3 regions of the Parabacteroides sp. AF18-52 genome follow, and region 2 is predicted to be linked to each of the others. Evidence: riboswitches for the same ligand, from Rfam matches in the RefSeq annotation. Region 2 holds a riboswitch; each other region holds the start of a gene.
What was found. Region 2 has a riboswitch for cobalamin ahead of DWX23_RS06095 (cysteine-rich CWC family protein). Riboswitches for the same ligand answer to the same signal wherever they lie in the genome.
Positions count from the first base shown of each region.

Region 1 (4,266 bases), on a different contig from region 2:
CAGAGTTGTGCCAAAGGCATGGCAGAGTCTTGCCATAGTAATGGCACTGGCCCGTTATCCCTACATCAACAACACGATTACTACTCCCCAGATAATTAAAAGAGTATTACCTACCGCATAGGTAACAGTATAACCTAATGCCGGTGTCTGGCTCTCCACCGCATCTTCCACGGCACCGAGGGCGGCAGTTGTCGTTCGTGCACCGGAAGTACAGCCAAGAGTGATGGCCGGATGGAATTTAAAGAGATAACGTCCCATAAGGACACCGGCAATCAACGGGATAGTCGTTGCCAAAGCGCCGATAACAAACAGGCTCACCCCTACTTCCTTAAACCCGGTCACAAAACTCGGACCTGCCGTAATCCCGACCACGGCAATGAACATATTCAGTCCGACATTATTCAACACCCAAAGTGAAGGCTCCGGAATGCGTCCGAATGTCGGATGTTTGGAGCGAAGCCATCCGAATACCAACCCGGCAATCAACGCCCCGCCACTCGTACTCAGGCTGACAGGAATATCCCCGAAGTGGATAGCCAGCGAACCGATTATACCACCGATAAAGATACCCAACCCGACAAAGATCATATCCGTCTGGTTCGTAGGTCGATCGGCATATCCCAAAGTAGCAGCCGCCTCATTCACTTCCAGCTTTGTCCCGACCAGTTCGAGCATATCGCCCGGATCGATCCGGGTCGCAGCCAATACCGGAATACTGATCCCGGCACGTTTGATACTCTTGATACTGACACCATGCATCACCTTTTCCTTGCGGAGTTGTGCCACCGTCATGCCTGCAAACTTCTTGCGGGAGATCAATACAGGTAATGTCTCTGCAGGAAAATCCAGCAAATCGATATCATTCACTTCATCCCCTATCCAGTCTTCCTCACCGATCACAAACTCACGCCGTCCGCTCAAGACAACTTCATTTCCTTTCTGGAGCATCAGGTCCGGCTTCACATCATAAATAACATTATTGATACGGACACGCTCCACAAACAGGCGGCGCCCCTGACCTTCCAGATAATCCTCCAGTTCCTGTACGGTCTTTCCGGCACCGAACCAGTCATTGCTTATCTTATAAGCCCGGAAAGTGATAGGACGTGCTGCAGGCATAAATCCGGGCTGCTCACTTTCGTCATCATTTCCCATCCTGGCCTCCAGTTCTTTACAAGCCTTTTTCACGGATGCCAGTCCACCCAGCAGACGGGGAGCCACGTCACTCATGATCCAGGCAGAACCCGCCGTACCGAAAATATACGACACGGCATAAGCCACCGGCATCACGTTGATCATAGCCGTTTTATCGGCATCGCTCAGGCTTCCCTGATTGATCGTATCTTCCGCTACTCCCAATACGGCCGAAATAGTCTGTGAACCGGCCAGTAACCCGGCAGCTTCGCCCGCATTATATCCCATCAGTTTGGCAAGAATGAAAGGAATGAACAAACAGAACAGGCACATCAATGCTGCAAAAAGCATCTGCGGAAGCCCTTCCTTCTTCAGTCCCCGAAAGAACTGCGGTCCTACGCTGTAGCCGACAGCAAACAGGAACAAAAGAAAGAATACCGATTTAATTGGTGCACCGATCTCTATATGCAATTGTCCGATCAATACTCCGACCAGTAGAACACTGGTAACTGTCCCCAAAGAAAACTTCCCTATTTTAAATTTACCGATCCAGAAGCCCAATGCCAGTGTAAGAAAAATGGCCAGTTCCGGATAATGTTTGAGTAAATCTGCAAACCACTCCATATATTAATTGTTTGGCGTTAATATTAAGACATACGATATGTCCGGTTTTATTGTGGTAAATGGAACAGTATCCACAAGGAAGTTGTTCCGGCCGATTCAATTAAGAGAATATAAAATCCATCTTATTTTAAATAATTTTCTATCTTTGTCCCCGCTTTGGTGATACGATAACATTCCGTTAATCGTATAAAAGGGAATCCGGTTTGAATCCGGAACAGTGCCCGCTACTGTGAAGCCCGATAATAAGGAAAGCATTCTTACACCACTGTCCGATACAAGGATGGGAAGGTCGCTTTCCGGGCAAGTCAGGAAACCTGCCAAGGTTTATTTATATCGTATTCCCCCGGGGTCAGGAGAATGATAAAACATACGGACAATCTCTTTTTGATAAAAGAAAATGTTTACCGACAGCCGGTATTGTGGCTTGTCGTATTCGTTCGTTACCTTTTAATTTACATTATATGAAACATTTACTATTACTTATTGCTTGTATGCTCGCACCTATGTGCTGGGCACATGACGGCGAGAACTTCAAGGCATCCGACATGCTGGCCTCCATGCAACCGGGTGACAAAGCCGCCTTATTAATGGTACATTTCGGTACCACGTATGACGACACCCGTGCTCTCACCATCGACGCGATCAACCGGAAAGCGCAAGAAGCCTTCAAAGACATGGAAGTACGCGAAGCCTACACTTCCCGCATCGTAGCACGCCGCCTGAAAGCCCGCGGTATCGAAAAACTGAATCCGGTCGAAGCGCTGGAAAAACTGAAAGCAGACGGATATACTCATATCCTCATCCAGTCTACCAACATTATCGAAGGGGTGGAAATGGAATCGCTTCGCAAAGACATTGCACCGCTGGAAAAGAATTTCAAAGAGGTACGTATCGGCAACCCGCTGCTTTATACACCGCATGACTTTGAAGATGTGATAGCAGCCGTAGCAAAGAACGGAGCCAAAGAAGGCGCGACGGTTCTTGTCGGACACGGAACGTATACACCAGCCACGGCACAGTACGCCATGATGGATTATATGCTGCAATCCAAAGGATATACCGATTACCATGTAACCACCGTAGAAGGCTATCCTTCTTTCGATGATATGGTAGCCAAACTGGATGCCAGCGGTGTAAAGAAAGTACTGCTGATGCCTTTTATGTTTGTAGCAGGCGACCATGCCAACAACGATATAGCAGGCGATATGAAGCAGGAACTGGAAAGCAAAGGTTACCAGGTGTCTGTCTTTATGCAAGGATTAGGACAAAATCCGGATATCCAGAAACTATTCATCGATCATGCCAGGTTTGCGGCCAAACATAAAATGGTCAATATCACTGAAAAGAAAAAACAATACGCTGCTGAAAAGGACTAAGTTCAAGCACAAAACTAAATGTTCAGAAAAATACTAAAACTTACACATAAGATACTCGGATTACTTCTGAGTATCTTATTTCTGATGTGGTTTCTTTCAGGTATAGTAATGATCTATCATTCATTTCCCAGAGCATCACAACAGGATAAATTAGAAAGGCAACAGGTTATCGACGGAAATTTGCCGGATATGGAAACTCTTCTGTCCGTTCTTCCCGATTCAGCACAGGTCCGTTCACTCTCCATGGAAATGTATTTTGACCGGCCTGTGGTTCATTTTCGGGGAAAGAATACGCCCGAAACACTCTATGCAGACTCTCTGCAACCAGTCGAAGCAATAAATGACGAAACTATCGAGCGGACTGCAGCACAATGGTGCTCATCTCCGATCCTGCGTGTGGATTCGATGTATAAGCTGGATCAATGGATTCCTTTCGGACGGTTGCGCGAAGAGTTCCCCATCTATAAATATACATTTGCGGATGATGGCCGCCATGAACTCTATATTTCTTCAAAAACAGGGCGCGTCCTGCAATTCACCGACAAAGACCAGCGCTTATGGGCGTGGCTCGGAGCCATTCCCCACTGGGTTTACTTCACATCGCTCCGCCAGAATCAGGTTGCCTGGATCAACTTCGTGAAATGGAGTTCCGGCATCGGTTGTATCATGTGCCTGGCAGGATTGATCCTTTCCATACAACTGGCCTGGCGCAACCGCCATAAGAAGTTATTTTCCCCTTACAGGAAAAGATGGTTCAAATGGCATTATGTCAGTGGATTGATCTTCGGCATTTTCACCATTACATTCGCTTTCAGCGGAATGATGTCGTTAATGGATATTCCCGACTGGATGAAAAAAGCTCCGAAAGAAAAGCAGGATATGTCACGCCGCATCCCGTGGGGCGGATCGGAAGGACGTTTTGTCGCCTCTGCCTATCATCTGGATTACCGGAAAGTACTGGAGGCGGTCGACAGTGTAAAAAGCATCGAATGGGCAACCTGGCAAAAGTATCCTTACTACAGGCTTACCACCGATTCGCAAACAATCAATATCGATGCGACCGATACAACAGCAATCCGGGTTTTCCTCCTGACCGAAGATATGGTACGGAAAGAGGCGGTTAAAATGTATG
Region 1 is NZ_QUGR01000021.1:59,821-64,086, reverse strand. It holds gene aspT (aspartate-alanine antiporter) at 61-1,758, opposite strand; cobalamin riboswitch at 1,899-2,095, shown strand; gene DWX23_RS21995 (sirohydrochlorin cobaltochelatase) at 2,220-3,134, shown strand; gene DWX23_RS21990 (PepSY domain-containing protein) at 3,153-4,266, shown strand, end outside.
Region 1: it holds a riboswitch for cobalamin, as region 2 does, so the genes downstream of both, DWX23_RS21995 (sirohydrochlorin cobaltochelatase) here and DWX23_RS06095 (cysteine-rich CWC family protein) in region 2, are expected to answer to the same signal.

Region 2 (4,266 bases):
GCCGTTGCCGACACCACGATAAGTACTTTTCAATATCTCACGAATGATGCAACGCCCTTCGGCTGAAGTATCCGTGCCGTAGTTGATAGAGCTGAACACCACCTGGTTGCCACCGCGTGAATGAATGGTGTTCATATTGTGAATGAAAGCTTCCATCGACTGATGGACACGGCTGACAGTTTTATTAATAGCATGCTGTATGATCCGTTTGTCACCGCTCAGGCCATCCAGCGGACGCGTTACATAGTCGTCCAGTTCTTTATTATACAGATGTGAGTAATCCACGCCGTTCAGGTCTTCCAGGTTCTTGATCTCTTCAATAAAGCTGTTACGTACGTAAGGAGCCAGATAGAAGTCGAAAGCGGGGATAGCCTGTCCGCCGTGCATTTCGTTCTGAGCTGTTTCCAGGGAGATGCAGCCCAGGATGCTGGCTGTCTCGATGCGTTTTGCCGGGCGTGATTCGCCATGTCCGGCAGAGAATCCATATTTAAGGATGCGGTCCAGTGGATGCTGAACGCATGTCAGGCTCTTGGTCGGGTAATAATCTTTATCATGAATGTGCAGGTAGTTGTTTGCAACGGCCTCTTTTACCTCTTCACTCAACAGGTAATCGTCGACGAACGGTTTGGTGGTTTCACTGGAGAATTTCATCATCATGCCTGCAGGAGTATCTGCATTCATATTGGCATTTTCGCGCGTGATATCGTTCGATTTAATGTTGATAATCTCCAGGAACATATCGCGTGTTTTAGCTTTACGGGCCACACTGCGCTGGTTACGGTAAGCGATATATTTCTGTGCAACGTCCTTACGGCTACTGTTCATTAGTTCCAGTTCGACTGCATCCTGTATCGCTTCGACTGTCATTTGCGGTTCTCCTTTGAATGAAATATGATCCGTAATCTGGCGGATCAGCTGCAAATCCTCCCCATTTTCTGTATGCAGCATGGCTTTTCGTATCGCTGTTACTATCTTCTCCTCATTAAATCCGACGATACGTCCATCCCGTTTGATAACTGTTTGTATCATGATAAAATTGATAATATATTTATGTTGTTTTTACTCCAACAAAGGTATGCTTAAACTGTATATGGTGTTCTTTTTGGAAAACTTTTAACGAGTTAAATTATGTCAATCTTCTGATTATTAGATATGAAATAGAGAAAAGTGGAAAACTTTTATATTTTTTATGTCGAAAATGTTTTCCAAAAAGGATAGTCAAGTGTGAGCTCTCTTCTAACCATTGCATTATCAGCCTCTTATGTGTCCTAATAAAAAATATGCACAATCTGGAGTAAAATGTGTAATATTTTCTCTACATTTGCCGCCGAATCGGTTCTGTATTATCTGGTCGGGTGATACAGATTAAAAGGGAATCGGGTGTAAATCCCGGACAGTCCCGCTGCTGTGAAGCTCCGTTCAACATTCTGAAAACAACTAATGCCACTGACGATTCAGTTGACTGTGGAAAGTTGACAGTAGACAGTTTTTCTGTCCGTATTTATCTGTCAACTGTCACATGTCAACTATCAACTTTCCGTCGGGAAGGCTTCAGAATGGGAGTCAGTCAGAAGACCTGCCATTCATTAAAGGCTCATGTCCTCGTGGGTTAGGATACGGGTTCGAAAAGATTGTTTATTTCAAAAATTATCAGATTATGGAGAAAGATTGTCCGCGTTGTGGGGTCTCCTTTGTATGCCGGGTAGACGATATCTCTGCCTGTCATTGTGCACCTGTGAAATTGGATGAGCTCCAGCTTGCTTATGTAAAGATGCATTATCCGGGATGCTTATGCAATTCCTGTTTGAATGAGATAAAGAAATATTTCTATGCCTGCGAGGTGAATCCCCGCTATAAACATTTAAAGCATTGATATGATACGGAAAATATTGATCGCAAATCGTGGTGAGATCGCGGTGCGTGTGATGCGCTCCTGCCGGGAGATGGGAATACAGTCTGTGGCTGTATTTTCGGAAGCCGACCGGGCCGCCCGGCACGTGCTTTATGCCGATGAAGCTTGCCTGATAGGCCCTGCGGCCTCCAAAGAGAGTTATCTGGATATTGAAAAAATTATTCAGGCAGCCAAACTTCATAAGGCAGATGCTGTTCACCCCGGTTATGGCTTTCTTTCGGAGAATGCCGCTTTTGCCCGGAGATGTAAGGAAGAAGGGATTATTTTTATCGGTCCGGCTCCTGAAACGATGGAAGCGATGGGAGATAAGATCTCTGCCCGCAAACGTATGATCGAAGCCGGCGTACCGGTAGTTCCCGGAACACAGCAGCCGTTGCAGAGTGCGGAAGAGGCAGTTCGGGTTTGTAAGGAGATCGGTTTTCCTGTGATGCTGAAAGCATCGATGGGCGGCGGTGGAAAAGGGATGCGGCTTATTTATAAAGAGGAAGAGGTGGTGGAAGCCTATAATTCCGCCCGTTCGGAATCTCTTTCTTCTTTTGGAGACGATACTGTTTATCTGGAGAAGTTTGTGGAAGAGCCTCATCATATCGAATTTCAGATTCTGGGCGATAATCACGGGAACGTGATCCATCTCTGCGAACGTGAATGTTCGGTACAACGGCGTAACCAGAAGATCGTAGAAGAAAGCCCGTCACCGTTTATTACGGCTGAATTGCGGAAAGATATGGGAGAGAAAGCTGTTGCTGCGGCAAAGGCCGTTAATTATTCCGGTGCAGGTACCATCGAGTTTCTGGTGGACAAACATCGGAATTTTTATTTCCTGGAAATGAATACCCGCCTGCAGGTGGAGCATCCTATCACGGAAGAAGTATTGGGTGTCGACCTGGTAAAAGAACAGATCCGGGTGGCTAACGATGAGCCGCTCCATATCCGTCAGGAAGAGATAGCCCAGCGTGGCCATGCTATCGAATGCCGTATCTGTGCGGAAGATACCGAAGCCGGATTTATGCCGTCTCCCGGTGTGATCAGGCAACTGACGGAACCGAACGGCATCGGTGTCCGTGTGGACAGTTATGTGTACGAAGGATATGAGATACCGGTTTATTACGACCCGATGATCGGCAAACTGATCGTATGGGCGACTAACCGCCAGTATGCAATCGAACGTATGCGGCGTGTACTGCACGAATACAAGATCACCGGATTGAAAACCAATATCAGCTATCTACGCCGGATCATGGATACGACTGATTTTGTACAGGGGAAATATGATACTTCTTTTATTGCGAAAAATGCGGAACAATTACAGCATCCGGTAAGTGAGAGTGGTACGGAAACCGAGAATGTGGCTATGATCGCTGCCTATATCGATTATCTGATCAACCTGGAGGAAAACAAGTCGGGGTTGGCGTCGGATAACCGTCCTATCAGCCGCTGGCGTGAGTTCGGTCTTCAGAAAGGCGTCTTGCGCATTTAATAATTGGCTCATTAGCATATTAGAAAATTATTCATTATGGAAATACATATAGGAAAAAGAGTGGCGGATGTATCGCTGGTCAGCAAGGAAGGGAATAAGGTGCAGTTGACGATAGACGGTGTCCCTTATGAAGTCGATATTATGATGGCCGAGAACGGTGCCTGCTCTATTTTGCACAACGGTAATTCGTATAATGCCGAACTGATCCGGGGAGAAGGGGGCAAAAGTTATACGGTGAATACACATTTCCTGTCTTATGCCGTCGATATTGTCGATACACAGATGAAATATCTGCGTATGCGTAAGAGCAGCGAAGAACGGCAGGATAACAAGATCGTTTCTCCTATGCCCGGAAAAGTCGTGAAGGTACTGGTGGAGAAAGGCGACCGTCTGGAAGCCGGAGATATCGTCGTCGTGATAGAGGCGATGAAGATGCAGAGTAATTATAAGGTAAGTTCAGCCTGTACGGTACGTGAGGTATTGGTCAAAGAAGGAGATTCGGTAGCAAGCAACCAGGTTCTTCTGTCGCTGGACGTAATAACAGATAAAGAAGAATAAAATGGGAAAGGAACAGTTGTATAAGGCCTTTGAAGAACTGGATAAGACAGCTTCGCAGGGAGGTGGTATTACCCGTATCGAAAAGCAGCATGAATCCGGCCGGATGACAGCCCGCGAACGGATCGATATGTTGCTGGATAAAGGGACGTTCAACGAATTGGATAAATTTGTGGTTCACCGCTGTACGAATTTCGGCATGGATAAGAATAAAATCCCCGGCGACGGGATCGTATCTGGCCACGGTAAAGTAGACGGACGGCAAGTCTTTGTCTATGCCTACGACTTTACGGCCTACGGAGGTACGTTGAGCGCGACGAAT
Region 2 is NZ_QUGR01000002.1:635,184-639,449, reverse strand. It holds gene DWX23_RS06100 (anaerobic ribonucleoside triphosphate reductase) at 1-1,029, opposite strand, end outside; cobalamin riboswitch at 1,317-1,599, shown strand; gene DWX23_RS06095 (cysteine-rich CWC family protein) at 1,658-1,873, shown strand; gene accC (acetyl-CoA carboxylase biotin carboxylase subunit) at 1,875-3,389, shown strand; gene DWX23_RS06085 (biotin/lipoyl-containing protein) at 3,426-3,947, shown strand; gene DWX23_RS06080 (acyl-CoA carboxylase subunit beta) at 3,949-4,266, shown strand, end outside.

Region 3 (4,266 bases), on a different contig from region 2:
CACTTCGTCACTCTTGTTAATGACGTCAATACTGTAATCGATCGACTCCCCCGGCGGAACCGCTATCTTTGTGTAGGGAGTATACAACATCACGCTCTTTTCAGAATCACCAGCGTGGACTTTACTACAAGGGATTATTCCCAATAACAGTACAAATAATAGGTTTAAACAGTTAATTTGCATTTTCATAATGATTTTTATAGAGTATACAAAAATGATTACTTATTAGCCGGGGGCAAATATATATACTGAGAGTATTAGATACTTTTAAAAGAATTAAAAAAAAGCTATCATAAAAGTACCTCCCTTTCCTATCTGGTAAATCTCTGTCATGAATGCGACAACAAACGGGCCTTTCCCTATACATTATATATATACACCCCCAAAAGAAGCCATTTGTATGCTAAACAGACCGAATTATTCTGCAAATGTAACATTGAAATAAAATATTTTTGTGTAAGTTTGCGAGCGCTAAGAAAGACATTTTATACAGAAATTTAAATACAAGAGTTATGCAATCAATTGACAATTTCAATTTTGCCGGCAAAAAGGCATTTGTTAGAGTTGACTTCAACGTTCCATTGGACGAAAACTTCAACATCACAGACGACACTCGTATTCGTGCCGCTCTTCCTACACTTAAGAAGATCCTGGCAGACGGTGGCAGCGTAATCATAGGTTCTCACCTGGGCCGTCCGAAAGGCGTTACTGATAAATTTTCACTGAAACATATTTTGGGTCGTGTATCTGAATTACTGGGCGTAGAAGTTCAGTTTGCTAACGACTGTATTGGTGAAGAAGCTGGCGCTAAGGCTGCAGCTCTGCAACCGGGCGAAGCTTTATTGCTGGAAAACCTTCGTTTCTATGCAGAAGAAGAAGGCAAACCAAGAGGTTTGGCAGAAGATGCAACAGACGACGAAAAGAAAGCTGCTAAAAAAGCAGTAAAAGAAAGCCAGAAAGAATTCACAAAGAGATTGGCTTCTTATGCAGACTGCTATGTAAACGATGCATTCGGTACTGCTCACCGTGCTCATGCTTCTACAGCTCTGATTGCTGATTACTTCGATGCTGACCACAAGATGTTCGGTTACCTGATGGAAAAAGAAGTAAAAGCTGTAGAAAAAGTAATGAACGACATCGCTCGTCCGTTTACTGCTATCATGGGTGGTTCTAAAGTTTCTTCTAAGATCGAAATCATCGAAAACCTGTTGAACAAGGTAGACAATCTGATCGTAACAGGTGGTATGACTTATACTTTCACAAAGGCTATGGGCGGTAAGATCGGTAACTCTATCGTTGAAGACGATAAGTTGGATCTGGCTCTTGACCTGATGAAGAAAGCAAAAGAAAAAGGTGTAAACCTTGTATTGGCTGTCGACGCAAAGATTGCTGACGCTTTCAGCAACGACGCAAATACAAAATATGCTAATGTTAACGAAATTCCTGACGGATGGGAAGGTCTTGACATTGGTCCTAAGACTATTGAAATCTACGCTGACGTTATCAAGAAGTCTAAGACTATCCTTTGGAACGGTCCGACAGGCGTATTTGAATTCGAAAACTTCACCGACGGTTCTCGTGCAGTAGGTAACGCTATAGTTGAAGCTACTAAGAACGGTGCATTCTCTCTTGTTGGTGGTGGCGACTCTGTTGCTTGCGTTAACAAGTTCGGTATTGCAAGCGAAGTTTCTTACGTATCTACAGGTGGTGGTGCTTTACTGGAAGCTATCGAAGGCAAAGTTCTGCCGGGTATCGCTGCTGTTAAAGGCGAACCGTACAAATAATTTTAGATATTGTTTATAATATCCTAATTAAATATAAAACTCCGGTGAAGTGATTTCACCGGAGTTTCTTGTTTTATAATCACTACCTCATAATATCCCATCCGGGATATATTACGGAAGAATAACATAGCCATATATGGCTCCTTGCAATATTGAATTAATTCATATCTTTGTTATCGACAATGGTTTCCGAATCACAATTCAGTGAGGAAGATTAAAAGGGAATCCTGTGAAAATCAGGGACTATCCCCGTAGCTGTAAGTTTTATTCCTGCAAAGGAAAAATGTTGTAACCTCTGTATGCCACTGGTCTCAGATCGGGAAGGTGTTACAACAGAAACAAGTCAGAAGACCTGCCATTTCAATCAGACAGAATCCAGCGCTTTCGGGTGAAAAGCAGTGGTATGAATCCTTTATAAGATCCATTTATCACTTTATCTCCGGGAATCATTGCGGAACTGCATGAACAGAAGTATTGTTTAATCTTAAATAAAAAGTATGATCAGCACGGAGATTTTTATTGTCAAGAGAGATGGTAAAAAAGAAGTATTCTCACTTGACAAAATCAAAAATGCAATAGCTAAAGCATTTTTATCAGTAGGTAGTTTCGCTACCCAGGAAGTAATAACCAATATCCTCAGCCGCATCAGTGTCAGCGAAGGGACAAGTGTGGAAGATATTCAGAACCAGGTGGAAGTTGCTTTGATGGCAGAACATTATTATGCGGTAGCAAAGTCATATATGCTATACCGTCAGAAACATCTGGAAGACCGGGAAGTTAGGGATAAACTGCGCTTTCTACTGGATTATTGTGATGCATCCAATCCGGCTACCGGAAGTAAATACGACGCTAATGCCAATGTAGAGAATAAAAATATCGCCACACTGATAGGTGAGTTACCGAAATCGAACTTTATCCGCCTGAACCGCCGCCTGCTGACAGACCGGTTGAAAGATATGTACGGAAAAGAAGTATCGGACCGTTACCTGGAACTGCTGAATCACCATTTCATTTATAAGAATGATGAAACGAACCTTGCCAACTATTGTGCCAGTATAACCATGTATCCCTGGCTGATAAGCGGTACAGCTTCCGTGGGAGGCAACTCTACGGCCCCAACCAATCTGAAATCTTTCTGTGGTGGTTTCATCAATATGGTATTCATCGTTTCAAGCATGTTGAGCGGTGCATGTGCAACTCCCGAGTTTCTGATGTATATGAATTATTTCGTCGGATTGGAATATGGAAAAGATTATTACCGGCACGCCGATGATGTGGTAGACTCGTCCAGTAAGCAACGTACAATAGACAAAATGATTACAGACTGTTTCGAACAAATAGTCTATTCTATCAACCAGCCGACCGGTGCCAGAAACTTCCAGGCTGTATTTTGGAATATTGCCTATTATGACAAATATTATTTCAACAGTCTTTTCGAGAATTTTGTATTCCCTGACGGCAACAAGCCCGACTGGGATTCGTTAAACTGGTTGCAAAAGCGGTTCATGAAATGGTTCAACAAAGAACGTACCCGCAACGTTCTGACCTTCCCGGTCGAGACTATGGCGCTCCTGTCGAAAGATGGAGATGTACTCGATAAGGAATACGGGGATTTTACGGCCGAGATGTATGCCGAAGGACACTCCTTCTTCACTTATATGAGCGATAATGCCGATTCGTTAAGCAGTTGTTGCCGTTTGCGCAACGAGATACAAGACAACGGTTTCAGTTATACGCTGGGAGCCGGAGGGGTATCTACCGGTTCTAAAAGCGTATTGACAATCAACCTGAACCGTTGCATACAGCATGCTGTGAAGTCCGGTATACTTTATCCGTTCTTCCTGGAAGAGGTAATCGATCTCGTACATAAAGTCCAGTTGGCCTACAACGAGAATCTGAAACAGTTACAATCCAAAGGCATGCTCCCCCTGTTCGATGCCGGTTATATTAATATGAACCGCCAGTATCTTACGATCGGGGTGAACGGATTGGTAGAAGCTGCCCAGTTTATGGGTATCGAAATCAATGACAACCCTAAATATGAAACATTTGTACAAGAAATACTCGGCATGGTAGAAAAATACAACAAAAAGTACCGTAATAAAGAGGTCTTGTTCAACTGCGAAATGATTCCTGCCGAAAATGTAGGAGTAAAACATGCTAAATGGGACAGAGAAGCAGGATATCAGACATTTCGCGATTGTTATAACAGCTATTTCTATATCGTGGAAGATACGACACTCAACGTTGTCGACAAGTTCCGTATCCATGGCCGACGTTATATCGAGCATCTGACCGGTGGTTCGGCACTACACATGAATCTGGAAGAACATCTGAGCAAAGAACAATACCGCCAGTTACTACGTGTCTCAGCTATAGAAGGTTGTAATTATTTTACATTCAACATTCCTAATACCATTTGTAACGATTGCAACCATATCGACAAACGCTATTTGAAAGAATGTCCTAAATGCCACAGCCA
Region 3 is NZ_QUGR01000004.1:374,111-378,376, reverse strand. It holds gene DWX23_RS10095 (NEW3 domain-containing protein) at 1-189, opposite strand, end outside; gene pgk (phosphoglycerate kinase) at 513-1,784, shown strand; cobalamin riboswitch at 1,951-2,159, shown strand; gene nrdD (anaerobic ribonucleoside-triphosphate reductase) at 2,282-4,266, shown strand, end outside.
Region 3: it holds a riboswitch for cobalamin, as region 2 does, so the genes downstream of both, nrdD (anaerobic ribonucleoside-triphosphate reductase) here and DWX23_RS06095 (cysteine-rich CWC family protein) in region 2, are expected to answer to the same signal.